2 linked regions of the Streptosporangium becharense genome follow. The protein of the gene in region 1 binds, or shares a complex with, the protein of each later gene. Links are inferred from orthologs where the notes say so. Each region holds a gene or a part of one and is shown in the gene's direction. Other genes may lie near its edges. The genes, in order: rpsG and tig.

Region 1 (3,008 bases):
TCCGCCTCACGTTCGCTCCGCGCCGGCGTCCGCGGCCGTCCTGCGCCTGGACGGAGGGCTCCTCAGGGGGTAAGGTAGAGTTTTGCTTGGTTTGACACCTTTGGTGTTCCAGCGAAGACAGGAGCTGTTCATCCCCCGGCAAGGTCACCGGGGTCGCGAAAAGGTCCGGGAAGACAGCGGGCATCGGTCGATGTCGTTCGCTCCCGGCGGCCCGGCTGCTACGATTTCGGCAGCTTGAGCGACCCGCGACCTCTGAGGAGGAACACGCTCCGGCAGTCGTTTTGACGGGCCGTGTCGAGCTGGGTAGCCTTACTCTTCGTGCCCGTGGTCTCATGGGCTCTCACGTGTGCGCTCCCGGGTGGGGGTGCAGCGTGGATCCTCCACCAGGCTCGGTCGTGGTTGTGCATGGCACGATGCGAGCGCGACACGCCCGAGCGCGGGGGTCGAAGTGCGAGGAAAACCAGCAGGTCATGACACCGGCAGAACCTGCGAAATGCACAATGGGTAGAGGAAGCTGGGCCGCGTGGCCGAGCCTGCTCGTCCCTCTGACTACGTAACACCGGCCAAGGCGCGAAACGGAGATGTAGTGCCCACTATCCAGCAGCTGGTCCGTAAGGGCCGCCAGGACAAGGTCACCAAGACCAAGACCCCGGCGCTCAAGGCCAGCCCCCAGCGGCGCGGCACCTGCATGCGCGTTTACACCACGACCCCGAAGAAGCCGAACTCCGCTCTCCGTAAGGTCGCGCGTGTCAAGCTGAGCAGCGGCATCGAGGTCACGGCCTACATCCCCGGTGTCGGCCACAACCTCCAGGAGCACTCCATCGTGCTCGTCCGCGGCGGTCGTGTTAAGGACCTGCCGGGTGTGCGCTACAAGATCGTTCGCGGTTCTCTCGACACCCAGGGTGTTCGCAACCGCAAGCAGGCCCGCAGCCGTTACGGCGCGAAGAAGGAGAAGTAAGAATGCCTCGCAAGGGTTCTCCTGGCCGTCGTCAGCTCATGGCTGACCCGGTTCACAACTCGCCCCTGGTCACCGCGCTGATCAACAAGGTGCTCCTCGACGGCAAGCGTTCCATCGCCCAGTCGATCGTGTACGGCGCCCTGGAGGGTGCCCGTGAGAAGACCGGCAACGACCCGGTCGTCACGCTGAAGCGCGCGCTGGACAACGTCAAGCCCACCCTTGAGGTCCGCAGCCGCCGTGTCGGTGGCGCGACCTACCAGGTCCCGGTCGAGGTGCGCGCCGCGCGCAGCACCACCCTGGCCCTGCGCTGGCTGGTGCAGTACGCCCGCGCCCGCCGCGAGAAGACCATGACCGAGCGCCTCATGAACGAGCTGCTCGACGCCAGCAACGGCCTCGGCGCAAGCGTCAAGAAGCGCGAGGACACCCACAAGATGGCCGAGTCCAACAAGGCCTTCGCCCACTACCGCTGGTAACAGCGGGTTCGACGAGACGACAGAGGACGCGAGAGAAGTGGCCACCACGACCGCTCTTGACCTGGCCAAGGTCCGCAACATCGGGATCATGGCCCACATCGACGCGGGCAAGACCACGACGACCGAGCGCATCCTGTTCTACACCGGTATCAACTACAAGATCGGTGAGGTCCACGAGGGCGCAGCCACGATGGACTGGATGGAGCAGGAGCAGGAGCGTGGTATCACCATCACCTCCGCCGCGACCACCTGCGAATGGCTCGGCCACACGATCAACATCATCGACACGCCGGGCCACGTGGACTTCACGATCGAGGTGGAGCGCTCGCTCCGCGTCCTCGACGGTGCCGTCGCGGTGTTCGACGGCGTCGCCGGTGTCGAGCCGCAGTCGGAGACGGTCTGGCGCCAGGCCGACCGCTACGGCGTGCCCCGCATCTGCTTTGTCAACAAGATGGACCGTGTCGGCGCGGAGTTCCACCGCTGCGTCGACATGATGGTCAGCCGCCTGAACGCCACGCCCGCCGTCATCCAGCTTCCCTGGGGCGTCGAGGCCGGCTTCAAGGGCGTCATCGACCTGGTCAAGATGAAGGGCCTCCTGTGGAGCGCCGAGGCCGCCAAGGGCGAGATGTACGAGATCGTCGACATCCCGGCCGAGTACGCCGAGGCCGCCCGCGAGTGGCGTGACAAGCTCGTCGAGACCGTCTCCGAGAACGACGACGAGCTGATGGAGCTCTTCCTGGAGGGCGTCGAGCCCACCGAGGAGCAGCTGGTCGCGGCCATTCGCCGCGCCACGCTGGCCAGCTCGATCAACCCCGTTCTCACCGGCACCGCGTTCAAGAACAAGGGCGTCCAGCCCCTGCTCGACGCGATCGTCGCCTACCTCCCCGCGCCGACCGACATCCCGGCCTTCAAGGGCCACGCGGTCAACAACGAGGAAGAGGTCGTCGAGCGTCACGCGGACCCGGAGGAGCCGTTCGCCGCGCTTGCCTTCAAGATCATGAGCGACCCCCACCTGGGCAAGCTCACCTACATCCGCATCTACTCGGGCACCCTGGAGTCCGGCAGCACCGTGACCAACTCGGTCAAGGGCCGCAAGGAGCGGATCGGCAAGATCTACCAGATGCACGCGAACAAGCGCGAGGAGCGCCCGTCCGCGCACGCCGGTCAGATCGTGGCCGTCATGGGTCTGAAGGACACCACCACCGGTGACACCCTCTGCGACCCGGGCTCCCCGGTGGTCCTGGAGTCGATGACGTTCCCGGCCCCGGTCATCAACGTCGCGATCGAGCCCAAGACCAAGGGCGACCAGGAGAAGCTGAGCACCGCGATCCAGCGCCTGGCCGAGGAGGACCCGTCCTTCCAGGTCCGTCGTGACGAGGAGACCGGTCAGACGGTCATCTGGGGCATGGGCGAACTCCACCTGGAGATCCTCGTCGACCGGATGCGCCGCGAGTTCAAGGTCGAGGCCAACGTCGGCCGTCCGCAGGTGGCGTACCGCGAGACCATCCGCCGCAAGGTGGAGAAGGTCGAGTACACCCACAAGAAGCAGACGGGTGGTTCCGGCCAGTTCGGTCGCG
Region 2 (3,286 bases), 2.7 Mb from region 1 along the record:
CAAGATCAGCAGGATGGAGCTCGGACGGGTCGGCCTGCGCGAACGCGACGTGGCCGACCTGCTCACCTTCTACGGCGTCGAGGAGGGGGCGGCCCGCTCCGCGATAATGGACCTGCTCCGGCGGGCCAACGAGCCGGGCTGGTGGCACCGCTTCAGCGACCTGCTGCCCTCGTGGTTCCAGACCTACGTCGGCCTGGAGGAGGCGGCCTCCCGGATCCGCACCTACGAGGTGCAGTTCGTGCCCGGCCTGCTGCAGACGAGGGAGTACGCCAGGGCGGTCATCACCGCCGGAAGCGCGGGCATCGCCCCGGAGGAGATCTCCCGCCGCGTCGACCTGCGGATGGAACGGCAGCAGGTGCTCGGCCGCCCGGACGGTCCCTTCTTCTGGGCCGTCATCGACGAGGCGGCGCTGCGGCGTCCCATCGGCGGCGCCGAGGTGATGCGCGCTCAGCTGGAGCATCTGCTCGACCTCATGCGGCAACCCAACATCACCATCCAGATCATGCCCTTCAGCTTCGGCGGGCACAGCGCCGAGGGCGGCGCCTTCAGCGTGCTGCGCTTCAACGACAGCGAACTGCCGGACGTGGTCTACGTCGAGCAGCTCGCCAGTGCCCTCTACCTCGACAAGCGTGAGGACGTCGACCGCTACAGCGAGGTCATGGAACGGCTGTGCGCCGTCAGCACCACCCCCGGTGAGACCGTCGACATCCTCAGAAGGATCATCAAGGAGGGCTGAGCGGCCTTTGGTCGCTCCATGGTGCCGCTCTGCCCTAGACTGGCCAGCGGCGCTGAACACCCGCCGCAGTGGAGCATGCCCTAAGCTCGCATGTCTGGATGGCTGTGCCCGGTGCCGCTTATGTGGGCGCGGCGCGCGAGCTTGCCGCGGTAGCCGTTACGACTTGACGCGCCCGCGATCACTCGAAGCTTGATCAAGGAGACGACCCCGTGAAGACCGCTGTCGAGGAGCTCAGCCCGACCCGGGTAAGGCTCACCGTCGAGGTGCCGTTCGAGGAGCTCGGCGAGAGCCTGCAGGCGGCATACAAGAAGGTCGCGCAGCAGGTGCGCGTCCCCGGTTTCCGCCCCGGTAAGGTCCCTGCCCGCATCATCGAGCAGCGCTTCGGCCGCGCGGTGGTGCTTGAGGAGACCCTCAACGACGCGGTGCCCAAGCTGTACGGCCAGGCCGTCGACGAGACCGAGATCTTCCCGGTCAGCCAGCCCGAGATCGAGGTCACCAAGATCGAGGACGGCGAGCAGGTGGAGTTCACCGCCGAGGTGGACATCCGTCCCGAGTTCGAGGTGCCCGACTACCAGGGCCTCGAGGTCACCGTCCCGGCCGCCGAGGTCACCGACGAGGACATCAACGCCCAGCTGGACGCCCTGCGCCAGCGGTTCGCCACGCTGACCGGCGTCGAGCGTCCCGCCGCCAACGGCGACTTCGTCGTCATGGACCTGGCCGCCGCCATCGACGGTGTCAACATCGAGGAGCAGCAGGCCAACGACGTCTCCTACGAGGTCGGCGCCGGCTCGGTGCTCCAGGGCCTCGACGACACGCTCGTCGGCCTGTCCGCCGGTGAGACCAAGGAGTTCACCACCAACCTGGTCGGCGGCAAGAACGCCGGCGAGGAGGCCGTGGTCACCATCACCGTCAAGAGCGTCAAGGAGAAGGTCCTCCCCGAGCTCGACGACGAGTTCGCCCAGCTCGCCAGCGAGTTCGACACCCTCGACGAGCTCAAGGAGAGCATCCGCGAGCAGGCCCGTCGCAACAAGCTGATCGACCAGGTCGTCCAGGCCCGGGAGAAGGCTCTCGACGCCCTGCTCGACAAGATCGACATCCCGCTCCCGGAGAGCGCGCTCAAGGCCGAGGTCGACAACCGCAAGCACAACCTCGAGCACCAGATCGCCGACAGTGGTCTGAGCAAGGAGGCGTTCTTCCGCCTCTACCAGACCACCGAGGAGGAGCGCCTCGCGGAGTTCGACGAGAGCGCCGCCAAGGCCCTCAAGACGGGCTTCGTCCTTGACAAGATCGTCAAGAGCGAGGAGCTCGGTGTCAGCGAGCAGGAGCTGACCAACTTCGTGGTGCGCCGCGCCATGCAGATGAACGTCGCCCCGAACGTCCTCGCGCAGCACCTCGCCGACAACGACCAGCTCACGCTGGCCATGGTCGAGATCGTCCGCGACAAGGCCAAGAGCGTCATCGGCGACGCCGCCAAGGTGGTCGACGAGGCCGGCAACGAGATCGACCTCAAGGCGATCTACACGGAGATCAACGGCGAGGAGGTCGTCGAGGAGCCGGCCGACGAGACCGAGGCCCCCGCCGCCGACGACGCCGAGAAGTAGTCCGCGCCGCGTCGCGACAGCCGGATTCCGGCACGCGTCCTGCCCTCGCCGTGTCTCACACGGCGAGGGCGTCCGCGTTCCCGGAGCTCCGGTCCGCTCCTGCCGGCGTGACGCCCCCGGGCGAGCCTGCGCCTGTGCGGCCCGGCCGCCCCGCCGGGTCCGTCGTGGTCTCCGGACCGCTCCGATCCGTCCCACGGCCCTGTGCCGCGGCCTGCGGAACGCGGGGCCTCGGCGCCGCCGTTCACCGGCCGTCCACCGGTCACGGATCCGCTCGGGAGCGTCCGGGAGCATGCGCCGTCAGCGAACAGCACGGTGAGGGGGCATGTCCGGTGGGCGGCGCGCGTTAAGGTCACAAGCAAAGCCAATCGATTACGACGCATCGGAAGGTGACGCTGTGACCAGCCCGCCGACCTTCTACCAGCCGACCGGCTCCGGGCCCGAGTCGATGAGCCAGCCGAACGGCTCGTTCAGACTCGAAGACCAGCTCTACCAGCGGCTGCTGCGTGAGCGCATCATCGTGCTGGGCTCCCAGGTCAACGACGAGATCGCCAACCGAATCTGCGCTGAGCTCCTCCTGTTGGCCGCGGACGACTCAGAGCGGGACATCTGGCTGTACATCAACTCGCCCGGTGGTTCCGTGACCGCCGGCATGGCGATTTACGACATGATGGAATACGTGCCGAACGATGTGTGCACGGTCGCCATGGGGCTGGCCGCCTCCATGGGGCAGTTCCTGCTGTGCGCCGGTGAGCGGGGCAAGCGCTACGCCCTGCCCCACGCCCGCATCATGATGCACCAGCCTTCGGGCGGTATCGGCGGCACCGCCGCAGACATCGCCATCCAGGCGGAGCAGATGCTCTACGTCAAGAAGACCCTCGCCGACCGCATCGCGTTCCACACGGGGCAGCCGCTCGACCAGATCGAGATCGACTCCGACCGCGACCGCTGG

Evidence for each region.
Region 2: the proteins of rpsG (region 1) and tig are in contact, whole or in part, in a crystal structure (PDB 3GTY), measured with the Thermotoga maritima proteins. The link is inferred for Streptosporangium becharense from one-to-one orthologs. Residues at the interface, in WP_004081843.1 of Thermotoga maritima: Lys34, Lys52, Lys55, Glu59, Arg62, Gln63, Glu66, Asn67, Lys69, Val71, Arg95, Ala109, Lys110, Lys111, Gly112, Arg113, Pro114, Glu117, Glu121, Ile124, Ala125, Tyr127, Asn128, Asn129, Thr130, Gly131, Lys135, Asp139, Arg142, Met143; in WP_004081061.1 of Thermotoga maritima: Glu122, Val124, Val129, Leu130, Tyr133, Glu188, Gly259, Ile262, Tyr263, Glu266, Ser270, Glu273, Gln274, Glu277, Arg308, Gln311, Ile312, Ser315, Tyr316, Glu325, Arg329, Arg336, Leu363, Phe366, Trp367, Arg373, Leu377, Arg381, Leu384, Glu387.

The regions. Positions count from the first base shown.
Region 1 is NZ_JACHMP010000001.1:3,096,797-3,099,804, reverse strand. What follows is about bases 1-2,695. They hold rpsG (30S ribosomal protein S7), read left to right. Parts: upstream 1-960; coding sequence 961-1,431; downstream 1,432-2,695. Other genes in these bases: fusA (elongation factor G), read left to right, coding at 1,520-2,695; rpsL (30S ribosomal protein S12), read left to right, coding at 587-958. In the rest of the region: more of fusA, read left to right, coding at 2,696-3,008.
Region 2 is NZ_JACHMP010000001.1:5,751,447-5,754,732, forward strand. Bases 169-3,141 are described here. They hold tig (trigger factor), read left to right. Parts: upstream 169-945; coding sequence 946-2,337; downstream 2,338-3,141. Other genes in these bases: F4562_RS25305 (Sco1979 family transcriptional regulator), read left to right, coding at 169-736; F4562_RS25315 (ClpP family protease), read left to right, coding at 2,732-3,141. In the rest of the region: more of F4562_RS25305, read left to right, coding at 1-168; more of F4562_RS25315, read left to right, coding at 3,142-3,286. UniProt on the Bacillus subtilis protein: Involved in protein export. Acts as a chaperone by maintaining the newly synthesized protein in an open conformation. Functions as a peptidyl-prolyl cis-trans isomerase.